DNA from 4 places in the Phyllobacterium sp. 22552 genome. Region 4 is predicted to be linked to each of the others. Evidence: riboswitches for the same ligand, from Rfam matches in the RefSeq annotation. Region 4 holds a riboswitch; each other region holds the start of a gene.
What was found. Region 4 has a riboswitch for cobalamin ahead of ACTJI9_RS00530 (aromatic ring-hydroxylating oxygenase subunit alpha). Riboswitches for the same ligand answer to the same signal wherever they lie in the genome.
Positions count from the first base shown of each region.

Region 1 (4,841 bases), on a different contig from region 4:
TGCTCTGACGGGCACGATCTATTCGTTCGGTATTTTTGCGCTGGCCTTTCTTGCGCGGCCGATTGGCACGGTTATCTTCATGCAGATCGATCGCACTTATGGCCGTGGCGTAAAATTGACGATTGCCCTGTTCCTGCTTGGTAGCTCGACCGTTGCGGTGGCGTTCCTACCCGGTTATGCCCAAGTCGGTTGGGCATCTGCAGCGCTTTTGGCACTGTTCCGGATAGGACAGGGGCTTGCGCTGGGCGGTGAGTGGGATGGCCTCGCATCGCTTCTGGCGCTCAATGCACCCAAGCAACGCCGTGGCTGGTATGCGATGATACCGCAACTCGGTGCTCCCTTGGGGCTTATGGTTGCGGCGGGGCTGTTCGCATTTTTCGTTGCCAATCTTTCCGCAGAAGACTTCCTGGGCTGGGGCTGGCGCTATCCGTTTTTCGTTGCTTTCGCTATTAATGTGGTGGCGCTGTTTGCACGGTTGCGAATGGTTGTTACGCCGCAATATGCAAAATTATATGAAAGCAGAGAACTGCAGCCAACGACGGTGGCCAACACATTACAGCATGAAGGTCGCCACGTGGTCATTGGTGCTTTTGCACCGCTTGCGAGTTTTGCGCTCTTTCATATGGTAACGGTATTTCCACTGTCTTGGGTCTTCCTGTTTACGGATCAGGGCCCGGCCCGCTTTCTTTTGATTGAAGCATTCGGAGCGGCTGTGGGCGTCATTACCGTGTTTGCGTCGGGCACGATTGCCGACCGCGTCGGACGCCGGAATTTGCTGGGCGGCACCGCCATAGCCATTGCCGTGTTCAGTGGGTTTGCTCCTCAATTGCTTGATGGCGGCGACATCGGCGAACTGATCTTCATGATCCTTGGATTTATTTTGCTTGGTCTGTCCTTCGGCCAGTCATCCGGCTCAGTGGCCTCGCGCTTCTCAAAGAAGTTCCGCTATACCGGCTCGGCATTGACCAGCGATATGGCATGGTTGTTCGGGGCGGGTTTCGCACCGCTGGTCGCGCTGCTGCTATCTAGCCATTTCGGCCTGATAGCTGCGGGCGGCTATCTGCTCTCCGGTGCTGTGTGCACGCTTATAGCCCTCAGCTTGAATCGTCAGACCGACAATCAGGACGTGTAGTCCCTTCCTCACTCATTCCATTTCGTGCGCAGCGCCAAATTGATTGGCAGCTGTGCATAGTTTCAATTTTGGTTTGATCTAGCTGTTGACGGATTTTTAACATCCACTACTATATATAGTGTTCAAGGTTCTTCCGATTCGTGAGAGTGGGAAGCTAAGACGGGAATACGGTGAGTGGTGCCTTTAAGGTACTGTGATGCCGGAGCTGCCCCCGCAACTGTAAGCGGCTAGCACCTGTTCGATACTGTCACTGGGGCTCTAGGCCCCGGGAAGGCAAGAATAAGTGCGTTGATCTGCGAGCCAGGAGACCTGCCTTGATCTGATGAGTCCACCGGCGGGGTGCCGGAGCGGTCGCGCCAATGCACGAGGATTTTCCGTGTAAAACGCTTCCCTGCCCCTCCACGAGCGAGCAACAGGGTGAAGTGCATGAGAAACCTATCCAGCGCATTGATTGTGGGCGACCCGCCGTAAATCGGGCGGCACTTGAGTAAGTCATACAGTTTTAAACCAAACTAGCTGGCAGCAATCAGAGCTGCCAGACCATGTTCTCACGACCAAAAATCAAATGAGGAAGTCATGAATATTGTCGTTTACAGCAAGCCGGCCTGTGTCCAGTGCACCGCTACGACCCGAGCTCTTGACCGGCAGGGTATGGAGTATGACGTTATTGATATTTCCAACGATCAGGATGCTCTCGAACTTGTTCAAAGTCTCGGCTACCGCCAGGTACCTGTGGTTGTCGCCGGCGAAAAACACTGGGCCGGTTTTCGCCCGGATATGATTAGCACCCTTGCCTGACAGGGATGGGTGTCATGAGTGGGATCGTCTATTTTTCGAGCAGGTCGGAGAATACCCACCGTTTTGTTTCCAAGCTGGGCTTCACCTCACAACGGATACCGATCGGTTCTCATGAAGAGCTGAAGATCAACGCACCCTATATTTTGATCGTGCCAACTTATAGCGGCGATGGCGGCAAGGGTGCCGTTCCAAAACAGGTGATCCGCTTCCTCAACCAGGCGGAAAACCGTTTAAATCTCCGCGGCGTGATTTCCGCGGGTAACAGTAACTTCGGAGCGACCTTCGGGATTGCCGGCGACATCATCTCTGCCAAATGCCAGGTGCCTTACCTTTACAGGTTCGAGCTGATCGGCACGGAGCAGGATGTCGTAAACGTCAAACATGGATTGGAACGATTTTGGACGCGCTCACGCTCGAACGACCAGTGAAAGCCAACGAACCAGTGCTGGATTACCACGCGCTGAACGCGATGCTGAACCTTTATGATGAGGAGGGCAACATCCAGTTCGATCAGGATCGTATGGCGGCGAAGCAGTATTTTCTGCAGCATGTGAACCAGAATACGGTGTTCTTTCACAATTTGCGCGAGAAGCTCGATTACCTGGTAACCGAAGGCTATTATGAGCGCGCGGTGCTTGATCAATATTCCTTCAATTTCATGCGCGATCTGTTCAACCATGCCTATGCGAAGAAATTTAGGTTTCCAACATTTCTTGGCGCATTCAAGTATTACACCAGCTACACGCTGAAGACCTTTGACGGAAAACGCTATCTTGAGCGTTACGAGGACCGCATCTGCATGGTGGCGCTGACGCTGGCGCAAGGAAGTGAAACCCTGGCGCGGGATATGGTTGACGAGATCATTTCCGGGCGTTTCCAGCCTGCAACTCCCACCTTTCTCAATGCTGGAAAGAAACAGCGCGGCGAGCTGGTGTCCTGCTTTCTGCTCCGAATTGAAGACAATATGGAATCAATCGCGAGGGGTATCAACTCGGCCCTGCAGCTCTCCAAACGCGGGGGCGGCGTTGCATTATCGCTCACCAATATCCGTGAAGCGGGCGCGCCGATAAAGCAGATTGAAAATCAGTCATCCGGCATCATTCCAGTCATGAAGCTTTTGGAGGATAGTTTTTCCTATGCCAACCAGCTTGGTGCAAGACAGGGGGCAGGTGCGGTCTATCTGAACGCACATCATCCCGACATAATGCGTTTCCTCGATACCAAGCGCGAAAATGCGGATGAGAAAATCCGTATCAAGACGCTGTCGCTCGGCGTTGTCGTGCCGGATATTACTTTCGAATTGGCGAAGAACAATGAGGATATGTATCTGTTCTCTCCCTATGACGTAGAGCGGGTCTACGGCGTGGCCTTTACGGAAATTTCGGTGACAGAAAAGTACCGTGAAATGGTCGCAGATTCGCGTATCCGCAAAAAGAAAATCAAGGCTCGCGACTTCTTTCAGGTCTTGGCCGAAATCCAGTTCGAAAGCGGCTATCCCTACATCATGTTCGAGGACACAGTGAATCGCGCCAACCCGATTGCAGGGCGCATCACCATGAGCAATCTGTGCTCGGAAATCCTTCAGGTCAGCGAGGCGAGCGAATACAATGCCGATCTGTCCTATAGCGATATGGGCAAGGATATCTCCTGTAATCTCGGCTCGCTGAATATTGCCGCCGCAATGGATTCAATGGATTTTGGCAAAACCATCGAAACGGCCATCAGGGCGCTGAGCGCCGTCTCGGACATGAGCCATATCTCGTCGGTGCCTTCTATCGAAAAGGGTAATGATGACAGCCATGCCATCGGCCTTGGGCAGATGAATCTGCATGGTTACCTGGCCCGCGAACGCATTTATTACGGCTCTGACGAAGGTATCGATTTCACCAATATCTATTTCTACACCGTGACCTATCACGCCGTTCGCGCATCCAATCGCCTAGCGGTTGAACGCGGCCAAAGCTTCAAGGGCTTCGAGAACTCGAAATATGCATCTGGAGAATATTTCGACAAGTATACGGCGCAGGAATGGCTGCCAGCAACTGAGCGGGTCCGCGAATTGTTCGAAACAGCTGGCATTGCGATCCCGACACAGGCCGACTGGCTGGCACTGAAAGAGGCTGTGGTGGTATCCGGTCTTTACAATCAGAACCTGCAGGCTGTGCCGCCCACGGGCTCCATTTCCTACATCAATCACTCAACCTCCTCGATCCATCCGATCGTGTCGAAGATCGAAATCCGCAAGGAGGGCAAGATCGGCCGCGTCTACTACCCGGCCGCGTTTCTGACCAATGATAATCTTGATTACTATCAGGACGCCTATGAGATTGGCCCGGAAAAGATCATCGATACCTATGCTGCAGCAACGCAGCATGTCGATCAGGGCTTGTCGCTGACGCTCTTCTTCCGCGATACCGCGACCACGCGCGATATCAACAAGGCGCAGATCTATGCCTGGAAGAAAGGCATCAAGACAATCTACTATATCCGTCTTCGTCAAATGGCTCTGTCCGGCACGGAAGTGCAGGGCTGCGTATCCTGCACGCTTTGATTTCCGGGGAAACAATGAACATTCAAATCAAGAATAAAGCTGTAAAGCTTCCTGCAGCCGTTCGCGCCATCAACTGGAACCGCCTTGAGGATGACAAGGACCTTGAGGTCTGGAACAGGCTTACCGGAAATTTCTGGCTGCCGGAAAAGGTGCCGCTGTCGAATGATATTCCGTCCTGGGCTGCACTCAAACCCGAGGAACAGCAGCTTACCATTCGTGTGTTCACGGGGCTGACCCTGCTCGATACAATCCAGACCAGCATTGGCGCGCCAAAACTCATGGAAGATTCGATCACTCCCCATGAGGAAGCAGTCTATTCCAACATCTCCTTCATGGAGGCCGTGCATGCCCGTTCCTACT
Region 1 covers NZ_JBQENG010000007.1:226,208-231,048, forward strand. The annotation lists gene ACTJI9_RS17465 (MFS transporter) at 1-1,132, shown strand, start outside; cobalamin riboswitch at 1,241-1,463, shown strand; gene nrdH (glutaredoxin-like protein NrdH) at 1,709-1,930, shown strand; gene nrdI (class Ib ribonucleoside-diphosphate reductase assembly flavoprotein NrdI) at 1,945-2,358, shown strand; gene nrdE (class 1b ribonucleoside-diphosphate reductase subunit alpha) at 2,328-4,481, shown strand; gene nrdF (class 1b ribonucleoside-diphosphate reductase subunit beta) at 4,496-4,841, shown strand, end outside.
Region 1: linked by a shared signal. The riboswitch ahead of nrdH (glutaredoxin-like protein NrdH) and the one ahead of ACTJI9_RS00530 (aromatic ring-hydroxylating oxygenase subunit alpha) in region 4 are both predicted to bind cobalamin.

Region 2 (4,841 bases), 280 kb from region 4:
ATCGCAAAGGCGAGATCAGCCCTGTTCATCGTGTAAAAATGGAAATCCTGCACGCCACGTTCGACCAGATCAAGAACCTGTTCCGCTGCGACGGCTGAAGCTACCAGAGCATGAGTCTGCTCGTCATTCTGCAATCCATCAAACCGCTCTGCCAGCCATGTAGGTATGTGAGTACCAGCTTTGGAGCAGAAATTGGTAACCTGGGTGAAATTATGGATTGGAAGTATACCAGGCAAAATCGGAATATAGATTCCGGCACGACGCACCTTTTCAACATAGCGCTCATATTGGTCGTTCTCGAAAAAGAACTGCGTGATGGCACGCGTCGCGCCATTATCGACCTTGCGCTTCAACATATCGATGTCGGTAGCAAAATCCGGGCTCTCGGGATGCTTTTCGGGATATGCAGAAACCGAAATATCGAAGTCAGCGAAAGCTTTCAATCCAGCGACAAGTTCGGCACCGTTTTCATACCCACCCGGTGTCGGTTTGTAATGAGCACCTACGCCGCTTGCCGGATCGCCGCGCAAGGCGACAAAGCGATTGACACCCATGGCGGCAAATTCGCGGATTACCGTGTCCACCTCTTCCTTCGTGGCATCAACACAGGTCAAATGTGCCGCTGCATTCACATCGGTTTCGGTTAAGATGCGCTTGATCGTGCGGGCTGTGCGTTCACGAGTGGAGCCACCTGCCCCATATGTCACAGAGACAAATTCGGGATTAAGCGGAGCCAGACGCGTTACAGTCTCCCAGAGACGCTCTTCCATCACCTCGGTCTTTGGCGGGAAGAACTCGAATGAAACCTTGATATTGCTACCAAGATCGGCACGGCGGGATTGGCGGAAAAAACTCATTAGACACTCTCCGTAACGCGGGAGGTTGAAACAGGATCGGCAATTAGCAAGCGTGGGTCGCGTGCCAGCCACAATTTAACAGTCAGTTTGTCTTTATCTTTTGGTTGTAATTCCATGCTCTGTTCCAGCGTCAGTCCGGCTTCCGTCAGCCAGTCTTTAATCTGTCCGTCATGAAAACCGAGGCGCAAATGGGCATGTCTGTCGCGTAGAAATTCAAGTTCGTGTGGAGCAAAATCGACGATCAACATTCGGCCGGAAGGACGCAAGGCACGCGCAGCTTCACGAATGGCCTCGGCCGGATTATCAAGGAAGTGCAAGACCTGATGGATTGTCACCAGATCGAAAGACTCTCTGTCTACCGGCAAGGAATAGACGTCACCTTGACGGACTTGCGCGTTGGCAATGCCGGACTTCTCAAGATTTGACCGGGCAATCGTCAACATGTCGCGATTGATATCGATACCGACACCGCGCAAGTAGAGCGGAGCAAAGAGCTCAAGCAGGCGCCCGGTACCCGTACCGACGTCGAGCATCGCTTGAAACGGTCTTGCACCTATGATCTTGGTAAGGGCCTCTTCCACAGCGCCGTCTGGAACATGCAACGAGCGGATAGCATCCCAGCTTGAAGCATTCGCGCTAAAATAGGCAGCCGCACGTTCACGGCGCTGAAGCTTCACAGAGGAAAGACGTTCAAGGTCACGCTCCAGCAGGGGATCAGAACAATCCAGGCGATCTAGCAGGGAACGGGCAATATCTCCCACAATCAATGATTCCGCCAAACGGAAATAGGCCCAGGAGCCTTCCTGATAGCGGTTGATAAGACTTGCTTCAAAGAGCAATTTCAGATGTCGTGACACTCGCGGCTGAGATTGTCCTAAAATGGATGTGAGGTCGGAAACGGTTAGATCACCACGCGACAACAAAGCAAGAATGCGTAGCCGACTAGGCTCAGCTGCCGCTTTCAACGTATCAACCATCAGGTCGAGATTAAGATTGTGCCGGTCCATAACCAATCCTCAAAAGACATAAAGATATGTTTATGTCATGAGGCGACGATTGGCAAGAGGTTTTTGCCATTGACGACAATTTCTGCCGCGTCTGAAATAGGCGCCAGAATCAAATTAGAAAGACATCAATGAGTGCAGGAACGAACCGTCAGCGTTCAATCAACAAAGCGCTGACCTTGCTTTTACCCGCCGTTCCCTACTCCGATTCGGAACCAATACGCGCGGCCGCAGGTGCGCCCCATATGAAGACCTTGCCGCCGCCGATTGCCGTATGGTTGGCCGCTATTGCCCATGTGCGGCATCAACATACAGACTATGATGCGCTGCGCGACGAAGGCTATGACAAAGAGTCCGCTCGTTTCTTCGTGCTTGATGCGATTAATCGCAAACTGACGGAATGGCGGGCGACACGTCTTCTGGATCCGGATGAGGAAGATCTGAGCTGAGCTGGCCCCAGCCTTCTTCAAAAATAAGGTCCTGTAATTGGATTCTTTTGCGCCAGCCCTTTTTTTCCAGCTCCGGTGCATCAAAAAGCTCGTCGACATAGCCCAGGCATAGATAGGCAACAATCTCAACGTGATCCGGAATACCTAATATTTGGCGCATGTCATTGTCGTGATAGATGCTCACCCAGCCAACGCCAATACCTTCAGCACGGGCAGCAAGCCACAAATTTTGGACTGCACAAACGGTGCTATAGACATCCATCTGGCGGTTGTGGGTGCGACCGAGCACGACCGTTCCACCGCGTGTCCGGTCGCAGGTGATGCATAAATTGACCGGCGCTTTAAGGATGCCTTCCAATTTGAGAGAGGCATACAGCGCCCGGCGTTCATCTTGAAACAGGGCCTTGGCTTCCTCGTTGGCTTTGGCGAAAGCGCGGTGCACTTGCCTCTTGCGGGCCATATCGCGAATTGTGATGAAGTTCCAAGGCTGCATGAAGCCTACAGATGGAGCATGGTGCGCCGCATCGAGCAATCGCATCAAAACATCATAGGCGATCGGTTTTGACAAAAACTGATCGCGGACGTCTCGCCGGGTATAAATCGCCTTATAAACGGCCGCACGCTCATCGTCAGTAAAATCACCCGCTGGAACCGGACTATCAAAAGCTTCGTGCATTGTTTGCTCCTAACAACGCTTGAGGCCCTCGCCGCCGTCCGCGCAGCTTGGGCTATGGGGTCCGGCCGGTCTTCTGACTTGGGTTCAGCTGAACCGTGCGCCTTCCTGTGGCCTCTCGGCCACCGTGGCATAATGCACGGTCATTCCCCTTACAGCGCTGGGCACGTGCCGGATTTTCACCGGCTTCCCGATTCTCCGCAATCGTCTAAATTGCTGGCACCGGACCTGTTTTCTATTCGCCATGAAAAGGCACTTGGCGCAAGCCTTAGACCCTGTAAATCCACTGTTCGGGAATACGAATATCAACTTTTTCACCGGCGCGTATGATCCCGGGCTTTTCAACCCAAGCGACGATACCCCGCGAGCGCTTGGACACGCGTACAAAATCCAATGCAGTGGTGGTTTCGTCAGGAGTACCCGCATGCGAAGCAATAGAACGACCAGCAATCTTGCAGGGCGCATTCTGTCCATCGACTTTCAACGTCACGCCACCTTCAAAAAACATCAGCGATCTGGGTGGTAGCATCGAAAGGGATGGAATACCGGAAATCACCATGTTTCCACCGATCCATTCAGCTTTCAGCTGAGGCAAGCCCATGCCTCCTGCGATCTCGTCAAGCTCGTCGGCACTTAGAATGGAAAGGTGGCGTTCGTTGCGCATCTCGGTGCCACGCGGATACCAAGGCTCACGTCCGCCAGAGCGACGCGTCTGACCCGCGTGAAAGTCACCGACAATACCGTCAAAAGTCAGTTCCAGTGAATCTGTTGGAGAAGTGACAAAATCCCTGTCGAGTGCCTCAAATAGCCCGATCACACGACCACTGACCTTACGCGAAGGGACTATTTCGTCACGATTACCGAACAGGTCAGTCATCATTTGCTCCAAAGAGTTCCCTGCTTTAGAAAAGCGGCAAATTATCTGGCGATTACACCAGCAAAGACAACGGGGAACCTTGCGGTTCCCCATCTATATTTAGCGTGTCAGAGGCTTGTAGCTTGGACGCTTTGGATTGACGCTATCGGGACCGAGACGACGAATCTTGTCGTTTTCATAATCTTCGAAATTGCCTTCAAACCATTCGACATGGCTATCGCCTTCGAAAGCCAGGATATGCGTCGCGAGACGGTCAAGGAACATGCGATCATGGCTGATGATCACAGCGCAACCTGCATATTTTTCCAAGGCATCTTCAAGTGCTGCCAAGGTTTCCGTGTCTAGATCGTTTGTCGGTTCGTCGAGGAGCAAAACATTGCCACCGGACTGAAGCATCTTGGCCAGATGCACGCGGTTACGCTGACCACCAGAAAGATTTCCAACTTTCTGCTGCTGGTCGGTACCCTTGAAGTTGAATGCTGAAACATAAGCGCGGGAGTTCATCTCATGCTTGCCAAGCTTGATGATGTCAGTTCCGCCGGAAATTTCTTCCCAGACATTCTTGTCGGCTTTCAGGTGATCGCGACTCTGATCGACATATCCGAGGTTAACAGTCTCGCCGACGCGAATAGTGCCGGAATCCGGCTTTTCCTGACCGGTGATCATCTTGAACAGAGTGGTTTTACCCGCACCGTTCGGACCAATAATGCCAACAATACCGCCGGGTGGCAGTTTGAAAGTCAGGTTTTCGATCAGCACACGATCACCGAAAGACTTGGTGAGATTTTCGGCTTCGATAACCACCTGACCCAGCCGTTCACCCGCCGGTATCAGAATCTGGGCATCGCCGGGGCGCTGGTCGTTAGCGGCATCAACGAGCGCATCATAGGCCTTGATACGCGCCTTCGATTTTGCCTGACGTGCTTTCGGGCTGGCGGAAATCCACTCGCGTTCGCGCTCGAGAGCTTTCTGACGGGAGTC
Region 2 covers NZ_JBQENG010000001.1:389,702-394,542, reverse strand. The annotation lists gene metF (methylenetetrahydrofolate reductase [NAD(P)H]) at 1-857, opposite strand, end outside; gene ACTJI9_RS01990 (ArsR/SmtB family transcription factor) at 857-1,864, opposite strand; gene ACTJI9_RS01985 (DUF2293 domain-containing protein) at 1,993-2,310, shown strand; gene bluB (5,6-dimethylbenzimidazole synthase) at 2,243-2,986, opposite strand; cobalamin riboswitch at 3,033-3,225, opposite strand; gene ACTJI9_RS01975 (MOSC domain-containing protein) at 3,252-3,860, opposite strand; gene ettA (energy-dependent translational throttle protein EttA) at 3,960-4,841, opposite strand, start outside.
Region 2: linked by a shared signal. The riboswitch ahead of bluB (5,6-dimethylbenzimidazole synthase) and the one ahead of ACTJI9_RS00530 (aromatic ring-hydroxylating oxygenase subunit alpha) in region 4 are both predicted to bind cobalamin.

Region 3 (4,841 bases), on a different contig from region 4:
CTCCCAGTTCCTGCTCCACACGCTCTTGGGCATTGCCTTCGGCGGCGGTGAACGAAGCAACCGCTTGCGGCTCGTCTCTCACATCAATGCCGGTTAATGCCGGCGAATCCGGCAAAGGACCCCGCTCTACGGAAGGGTCAACCGGCACGATGAAGGGAAACTCGGAAGGCGGCACATGTGGCAGAGCGCCCAGCGGCAGGCGGTAACCGACAGGAGAGTCGCCCGGAACCAGAAAGAGCTTGCCGCGCCGCGTAGTCCATTTTTCACTGCGCCAGCGCGGACCTTGCGCAGCCTGGCTGTTCCAGCGCTGTACCGGCAATACAAATCCTGTTGGCTCTGTCAGTCCCCGTTCGAAAACACGCGCCATGCGGCTGCGCTCTTCCGGATCTTTCAGCATGGAGTTTGAGGGGTCAACATTCTCCGGCAAATTGCCTTCCTTGACGATCCACTCTGCGGGGTCCTCATAGGCGGCGGCAACCATATCGTCTTCAACGCCCAATTCGCCAGCCATCTCCACCAGCAGTTTGCCCGCATCTTCCGGTTTGACATCCGCCTTGCTGTTTTCCGCGGCGATAAGATCAGGATTGACCCAGATGGGCTGGCCGTCTTTTCGCCAATAGAGTGAGAACGTCCAGCGCGGCAGGCTCTCCCCCGGATACCATTTTCCCTGCCCGTAATGCAGAAATCCGCCCGGCGCGAAACGATCACGCAAGCGCCGGATCAGCTTGTCAGCTTTTTCCCGCTTGGTTGGGCCAACGGCATCGGTGTTCCATTCGCCGGATTCAAAATCGTCAATTGAAACGAATGTCGGCTCGCCGCCCATGGTCAGGCGAACATCCCGTTCCTTGAGCAGCGCATCGACTTTGTTGCCAAGCGCATCGAGCGCGTCCCACGATTCATCGGAAAATGGCTTGGTAATGCGTGGATGCTCCGAGACGCGCGTTACCCGCATGTCAAAACCGAATTCGACATTGGCCGGTTCAGCCATGCCTGAAATCGGTGCAGCGTTGCGATAATGAGGTGTTGCGGCCAGCGGGACATGACTTTCGCCAGTCAGCAACCCCGATGTCGGATCAAGGCCAATCCAACCGGCACCCGGCAAGTAGACCTCGCACCAGGCATGTAGATCAGTAAAATCCGTCGTTGTCCCGGCAGGCCCATCGAGCGCCACCAGATCGGGCTTTAACTGGATGAGGTAGCCGGAAACAAAACGCGCCGCCAGGCCGAGATGACGCAAGGTCTGGACGAGAAGCCAGCTGGTATCACGGCACGAACCTGTACGGACATTCAACGTGGTTTCCGGCTCTTGGACACCGGTTTCCATGCGGATAACATAACCAATCTCGCGCTGGATGCGTGCATTAAGGTCCACGACGAAATTGACTGTATTGGTGCTTGAGCGATCAATCGTTGCCAGAAAATCCGACAGAAGCGGCCCAATCGGCTCCGGCTTCATATATATGGAAAGATCGTCGCGTATATCTTCAGGGTAAGCGAAGGGCCAGATTTCTCCGGCAGGTTCGACGAAGAAATCAAACGGATTATAGACGGTCATATCGGCAATGAGATCGACTTCGATCTTGAGCTCCGTGACGGGCTCAGGAAAGACAAAACGGGCCAGAAAATTACCGTAAGGGTCCTGCTGCAAATTGACGAAATGGTTGGACGGACTGACCTTCAACGAGTGACTCAGCACTTTGGTTCTCGAGTGCGGAGCTGGTTGAAGGCGGATGATCTGCGGCCCGAGCATGATGGGGCGATCATATTTATAGTGAGTCAGATGATAGACTGCTGCGTGAATTGCCATGTCGCCCCAAAATTCAATAAAACATCGATGTCGCCAAAGGCTACATGCGAAGCCTAGCCTACTCCATCGGCTTGTTCACGCTTAAAAAACTTATTCTGCCATTTATTTTAGCACGTACTGAATCTGCACCTTAAACGGGCTGGCAAAATGGACGACACAACCAAATCCAAGAGAGGGGGTAATATAATTTGCATTAGGCTTGCTGCGTGGTTCGACGGGGCTCACCATGAGGGAGGTTATTATTTGCAGGAAGTTACTTCCTGCAAGGTTATCGACCAATGTGCAATCAAACCACATTCCTCATGGTGAGCCCCGTCGAACCACGCAGAAACTCAATGCCAACAAAGGGTAGCTGCTGATTATCACCCTGGAATTGAAAAAGACCCGGACGAGCTGGACACTCACTATCCGGATCTCCATTCATTAAACCAGAAAACGGGAGGTGGGCGAAAGCCTCCCTCTCACTCCTGAGGGAAACATAGCATTCTTCTATTTTTTCCAAGTGCTATCTCTTTTACCCCATTTCATTTTCACTTCGGTTCAACTACTAATCATCGTGATGGTTTCTCCGGCTAGACAATGCTGGAGATGAAAAGGGAACACGGTGAGGCGTACCCAAAAGGGACCGAAACCGTGGCTGCCCCCGCAACTGTAAGCGGTGAGCGACGCCTGATGATGCCACTGATCGCAAGATCGGGAAGGTAAGGCTTTGCCAAGACCCGTGAGCCAGGAGACCTGCCATCATAATTGAAATTCGAACCGGACGGGGTGTGCCGGGAGCGATGCGATGACCTCTGTCCGCATTAGCGGCACCCGAATGCTTTGAATAGCTTCCGGTTCATCGTCTGCGTTCTCTGTCCTCCCCTTGAAAGTTGGCAGGTATGAACGTTTCGCGCATCGTCACTTCGACCCAGCATCATATTATCTACCCTCTCAAACAATCGGCATTGACGATTGTTATAACATTACGCTATCTCCTACCCATGTCGAAGTCCTCAGAATATTTCCACGGCATGGGAGCGCGCCCGTGAGCCATATACAGCTTGATGCAACAGCCGTGAGCTATAAAACCGGAACCCATACTTTGGTTGATGCTGCGTCGGTCGGCATAAGATGTGGCGCAAGGCTCGCTATTATCGGGCCGAATGGCGCTGGAAAATCCACCTTGCTGCGCATGCTGGCCGGGCTGCTGCCACCGACGTCCGGCGGAATAAGCTTCAACGGCAAAATTATCGGTACAATGTCGCCGCTTGAGCGGGCCCGGCAATTTGCCTTTGTCGGCCAGGCCGATGCCCCCGATCAACAGCTTCTTGTCGAGGATTATGTATCTCTTGGCCGCATTCCCCATCTGGGCGTCTTCACACGCACGGTCGACCGGGAAATCGTCGAAGATTCCATGGAGCGCGCGCGGATCAGCCATTTCCGCCGTCGTGCATTGGGTTCATTGTCAGGCGGCGAACGGCAGCGCATGCAATTGGCGCGCGCCCTCGCCCAGCAACCGGCCATCCTGTTTCTTGATGAACCGACCAATCACCTCGATCCAAAGGCGCGCAGCGAACTGCTCCTGCTCGTTGCCGGACTTAATGTCACGACCATTGCCGTTCTGCATGATTTGCCGCTTGTTGCGCCCTTTGCAACCCATGTAGCAGTCATGCACAGCGCTCAGCTTGTAGCGTCAGGCACGCCCGACGAAACGCTGACCCCGCGCATCGTCAGCGATGTATTTGACCTTGATGTGCTGCGCCTCAGGCACCCATCTCGCCAGCGCGACCTTATGGTGTTTGAAGCACCCGAACCGATCCATGACGCCCATTCTCATTCACGGAGCATTTGATGAAAAAATCCCTTTTTGCCCTCGCATTTACTCTTCTGTCTGCGCCTGCCTTTGCTTTCCCTGTAACCGTCGATAGTTGCGGCAAACCTTTGACCTTCGACGCCGCTCCCAAGCGCGTTGTCGTCAATGATATTAACATGAGCGAAATGGCTTTCGCGCTTGGCCTGCAATCTTCAATGGTTGGCGTGACCGGAATCACCGGCTGGTACAAGCTCGATGATGCCTTCATCAAGCAGCAGGGTTCCATTCCGGAACTTGCACCAAAAAATCCGACACTCGAGAATATTATCGCCGTGCAGCCTGATTTCTTCTTTGCTGGATGGAATTACGGCATGCGCATCGGCGGCGAAGTTACCCCCGATACACTTGCGCCCTATGGAATCAAAACCCTCGAACTGACCGAGAGCTGCGTCCATCTCGATAAAAACCGCCCTGCCGCTTCCATGGAGCTTCTCTATGGCGACATCGAAAAGCTGGGCAAAATTTTCGACAAGGAAGCAGAAGCTGAAAAACTGATTTCCGGCTGGAAGACCCAATTGGCACAGATCAAAAAGAAGGTCGGCACCAACAGCGGTACCCGCGTGTTCCTTTATGATTCCGGTGAAGACAAACCATTCACCGCTGGAAAGTTCGCCATCCCTTCAGCGATGATCAGCGAAGCTGGCGGCGTCAACATCATGGATGACCTGGAATCCAGCTGGGCCACCACCTCTTGGGAAACTGTTGCATCGCGCAATCCGCAGTTTCTCGTACTGCTCGATTATCAGGATGATGTTGGATATAAGAAGCTTCTCGATTTCCTGAAGAGCCATCCGGCCATGAAGGAAACCGATGCAGTAAAGAATGAGCGCTTTGTCCCCCTTCGTTATGCGGAACTTACGCCGGGTCCTGCGAATATCGAAGCCATCGAAAAGATTGCCAAGGCAATGCATCCGGAAGCATTCTGAGTGCATTTTCCGGCGGGAACAAAACTGACTTTAGCGGTAAGCACGGTGCTGGTCATCGTGCTTGGGCTCCTTTCCATTGCCTATGGCTCAACATTTATCGCGCTTGGCGACGTGTTGAATGCCTTGGCGCATTTTGCAGGGCTCAGTGATTTGGCCACGACTGTGCCCATAGAAAGAATTATTGTCGACCTGCGTTTGCCCCGCGCCATCCTCGGCCTGTGCGTCGGTGCTGGCCTTGGCATCATTGGCGCAA
Region 3 covers NZ_JBQENG010000002.1:507,686-512,526, forward strand. The annotation lists gene ACTJI9_RS06665 (DUF2126 domain-containing protein) at 1-1,807, opposite strand, end outside; cobalamin riboswitch at 2,351-2,564, shown strand; gene ACTJI9_RS06670 (ABC transporter ATP-binding protein) at 2,835-3,641, shown strand; gene ACTJI9_RS06675 (ABC transporter substrate-binding protein) at 3,641-4,588, shown strand; gene ACTJI9_RS06680 (FecCD family ABC transporter permease) at 4,589-4,841, shown strand, end outside.
Region 3: linked by a shared signal. The riboswitch ahead of ACTJI9_RS06670 (ABC transporter ATP-binding protein) and the one ahead of ACTJI9_RS00530 (aromatic ring-hydroxylating oxygenase subunit alpha) in region 4 are both predicted to bind cobalamin.

Region 4 (4,841 bases):
TGACTGGCATCATAAGATGCCCAATGGAGATATGAGATGACAGGCAAGCTTGAAGGCAAACGCGTTCTTATCACGGCAGCTGGACAAGGCATTGGTCGGGCTTCGGTGCTGGCTTTCGCACGCGAAGGTGCAATCGTGCATGCAACCGATATCAATCAGCAACTGCTCGATGCTTTGCCGAAGGAAGCCAATATCAAGCCGCGCAAGCTCGACGTGCTCAAGGCAGAAGAAGTGACGCAGATCATTGGCGAAATCGGCGCTATCGATGTGCTGTTTAATTGCGCTGGTTTTGTCCATGGCGGTTCAATTCTCGATATGCCGGACGCCGATCTGGATTTTGCACTTGATCTCAATGTCCGCGCCATGATCCGCACGATCAGGGCGGTACTACCGGGTATGATCGAACGTAAGGACGGTGCTATCGTCAATATGTCTTCAGTCGCCAGCAGCGTGAAAGGTGTCCCGAACCGTTTTGCCTATGGCGTGACCAAGGCTGCCGTATTGGGAATAACCAAATCGGTAGCCGCGGATTATATTACGCAGGGTATTCGCTGCAATGCGATCTGCCCCGGCACGGTGGAAAGTCCTTCGCTTGAGCAACGCATGCGCGCTGGTGGCGACTATGACGCCACGCGGGCGGCATTTATCGCGCGCCAGCCCATGGGGCGTCTGGGCCTCCCGGAAGAAATCGCTGACCTTGCCGTCTATCTTGCTGGTGCTACCTACACCACGGGACAGGCCTACAATATTGATGGCGGCTGGACAGTTTAGGAAAGACCATGACCCTCATCACTGATCTTCGCGTTTTCGATATCCGTTTCCCGACCTCGCAAAGTCTGGACGGATCGGATGCCATGAATCCTGACCCGGACTATTCGGCTGCCTATGTGGTGCTGGATACGGATGCAGGGCTTTCCGGCCACGGCCTTACCTTTACCATCGGGCGCGGCAATGAGATCTGCTGCCTTGCCATTGAGGCCATGAAACACCTTGTTATCGGCCTTGAACTTGATTGGATAAAGGAAAACCCGGGCAGGTTCTGGCATTTTATCACCGGTGACAGCCAGTTACGCTGGATCGGCCCTGATAAGGGTGCAATGCATCTGGCCACAGGCGCGGTAGTGAACGCCGTTTGGGATTTGCTGGCCAAGGAAGCGAAGAAGCCTGTCTGGCAACTGGTCGGTGAAATGACGCCGGAAGAGATCGTCAAAATCGTGGACTTCCGCTATCTTACGGACGTGCTGACGCCTGAAGAGGCGCTGGAAATTCTGCGTAGAGCAGAGGTCGGTAAGAAAGAACGTATTGAAACGCTAAAAGCAGATGGGTATCCCTGCTATACGACATCGGCAGGCTGGCTGGGCTATTCCGATGAAAAGCTCCGTCGCCTTTGTCAGGAGGCCGTGGATGCGGGCTTCAACCACATTAAGATGAAAGTCGGCCGCGATCTCGAAGATGATATCCGACGTCTTACCATCGCGCGCGAAGTGATCGGCCCTGACCGCATTCTCATGATCGATGCCAATCAGGTCTGGGAAGTGAATGAAGCCATTGATTGGGTGAACAAGCTTGCCTTCGTCAAGCCGTTCTTCATTGAAGAGCCAACGAGCCCCGACGACGTTGCGGGCCATCGCAAAATTCGGCAGGCTATCCATCCGGTGAAAGTCGCGACCGGTGAGATGTGTCAGAACCGCATCATGTTCAAACAGTTCATCGCCGAAGGCGCTATCGATGTCGTGCAGATCGATAGTTGCCGCATGGGTGGACTGAACGAAGTGCTGGCGGTGCTGCTTATCGCCGCAAAGTATGAGCTACCAGTCTGGCCGCATGCGGGCGGTGTTGGTCTGTGTGAATATGTCCAGCATCTGTCAATGATTGATTATATCGCCGTTTCAGGGACGAAAGAGGGCAGGGTTATCGAGTATGTCGATCATCTGCACGAGCATTTTGTTGATCCCTGCAACATTCAGGATGCGGCCTATATGCCACCCTCGCTGCCGGGCTTTTCAATTGAGATGAAACCGGAATCGATCAAGCAGTATTTGCATCACGGTCTTTAAAGCCTTTCCGCCCGGTAAATGAACCATCGCCGTCTCTGGTGATATTCATTGCTGACATGGAAAGGGTATTGTGCCGCCATTCTGACGTGCCGGAGTGGCGGCATTTTCTGTTTTTTCGGTCGTGTCGTCTTGTGTAAATGCGATGTCGTTTCCGCACCTATTCTTTTTATCATCCGGATGCTTTTATCAGGCTACTTGAGGTGCCGCTTTCTAGGGAAGGTGGAGAATTGGGAAGCCGGTTTAATCCCGGCGCTGCCCCCGCAACGGTAGTGGAGTGAAACGCGGCAAAATAGCCACTGGAGCATGGTTCCGGGAAGGCGCCGTGAGGCTCGCAAGAGCAACTCCAGAGCCCGGAAACCAGCCGCAAGCGATAACACCGACTGATCGCGGTGGGCGATCAAGGAGCATTGTTTTGTATGGGCAGCCATACGGACGGTCTTCTCCGTCACCACCAGTCAGTTCTTTCGCAAATGAGATGGCGAGGACACGACATGGACGCACATAGTGAACTACTCCGGAACCTGAAACACCGGAAACCTGGTTATGGCCTTGAGCAGGCTTTCTACAATGATCCGGAGTATTTCCGGTTGGATATGGAAAATATCTTCTACCGCGACTGGCTGTTTATCGGTCATGATTGCGAAGTGGCGCGACCGGGCAATTATTTTACCGTGCAGATTGGCGATTATCCGGTCGTTATCGTCCGGGACCGCGAGAAGAAAATACGCGCGTTTCATAATTCATGCCGCCATCGCGGGTCGCGCGTTTGTGCTTCTGAACGGGGCACCTCGGCGAAGCTTGTTTGCCCCTATCATCAGTGGACTTATGAACTGGATGGCCGTCTATTATTCGCGCGCCAGATGGGCGACGATTTCGATGCCAGCCAGCACAGCCTGAAGACGGTGCATTGCGAAAGCGTTGGCGGCTATATCTTCATCTGCCTTGCGCCGATTGCGCCGGATTTTGCCGCTACGCGTGCCATGATCGATCCTTATCTTGCACCGCATCGCCTCAGCGAAACCAAAGTCGCCTTTCAAAGCTCGATCGTGGAGAAGGGTAATTGGAAGCTGGTGTGGGAAAACAACCGCGAATGCTATCATTGCGCCGCCAATCATCCGGAACTCTGTAAGACGTTTCCTGAAGCACCAAGCGTGACTGGCATACAAGGCTCAAAGGATGATCCGGAAATCGTGGCGCATTGGGACAAATGCGAAGCCGCAGGTCTGCCGAGCGTGTTCCGTATCGATGAAAATGGCCAGTACCGTGCGACACGCGTGCCGCTGCTTCACGAAGCCGAGAGCTATACCATGTCGGGCAAACGTGCTGTAGCGCGTCAGCTTAGCGATGATGTGAATGCACGGCAGATCGGTTCGCTATTGCTCTATCATTATCCGACGACGTGGAATCACATTCTGGGGGATCATGCCCTTTCTTTCCGCGTTCTCCCGCTTAGCCCGACAGAAACCCAGGTCACGACCAAGTGGCTGGTGCACAAGGACGCGGTGGAAGGCGTCGATTACACCATTGAGGAACTCACGCATGTCTGGCTCGAAACCAATGATCAGGACCGCCAGATCGTTGAAGAAAATGCTTTTGGCATTCGCTCTCCTGCCTATGAGCCGGGCCCTTATTCGGTAGAGCATGAAGGCGGTGTTCTGCAATTCCTTGAATGGTATTCCAACACGATGGAAACGCGCCTTTCCGGCGACAAGCGACTGAGCAAGGTAGCGTAGTGAATATGGGCATTCCTCAAAAGTACCCGCATCTCGATCAGATGCAGCCATGGAACGACCGGCTGCATCTGCTGGAGTGCCTGTCTGTCATTGAGGAAGCGCCCAATGTGAAGACATTCACATTTCGTTCCGACAATCAAAACTGGTTCCGGTATGAGCCCGGCCAGTTCATGACGTTTGAATTGGGTACGCAGCCGGATGCGGTCCTGCGTACCTATACACTCTCTTCCAGCCCCTCGCGGCCATTTACGATTGCAATCACGGTCAAAGCGCAGGATGGCAGCATCGGCACCCGCTGGATGCTGGACCACCTCACGCCGGGCGCGCGGCTGAAAGCATTTGGGCCGCTGGGTGACTTTTCAATCTCAAAACATCCCGGCGAAAAATATCTGTTTATTTCTGCCGGATCAGGCATCACGCCTATGATGTCAATGACGCGCTGGATGCAGGATTGTGCACCACAAAGCGATATTAGTCTTGTCAGTTGCGCACGCCGCCCGAGCGATATAATTTTTCGCAAGGAACTCGAATATCTGACCAGTTGCATGCCAAATCTCAAATTGTCCTTTCTGATCAAGGAACATGAAATGGGGCAGCTCTGGACGGGTATCAGAGGCAGGCTCGAAGCGCCGAAGCTTTCGCTATTGTCGCCCGACTTCAAGGAACGGACGATTTTCTGCTGCGGTCCTGACGGATTCATGCGCGATGTTCGGGCCATGCTGGAAGAGTCCGGCTTCGATATGGCCAATTACCATCAGGAAAGCTTCGGTTCCGCCGCCGAACCTGTGCTTCCGGTAATGGACGATATTTCTACGGAGGTGTCTGAAACTGCCGCGATCGTCACTTTCTCCATGGCCGGCAAGGATGTGCACTGCGTCGCAGGCGATACAATCCTCAAGGCTGCCCGTGGTGCTGGCATTCGAATTGCCGCGGCCTGTGAATCCGGATTGTGCGGCACCTGCAAGGTCATGAAAATTTCCGGCAATGTCGATATGAACCATAATGGCGGGATTCTCGACGAGGAAATTGATGAAGGCTATATCCTGGCCTG
Region 4 covers NZ_JBQENG010000001.1:112,416-117,256, forward strand. The annotation lists gene ACTJI9_RS00520 (SDR family oxidoreductase) at 37-771, shown strand; gene ACTJI9_RS00525 (L-fuconate dehydratase) at 780-2,057, shown strand; cobalamin riboswitch at 2,239-2,437, shown strand; gene ACTJI9_RS00530 (aromatic ring-hydroxylating oxygenase subunit alpha) at 2,549-3,790, shown strand; gene ACTJI9_RS00535 (2Fe-2S iron-sulfur cluster-binding protein) at 3,796-4,841, shown strand, end outside.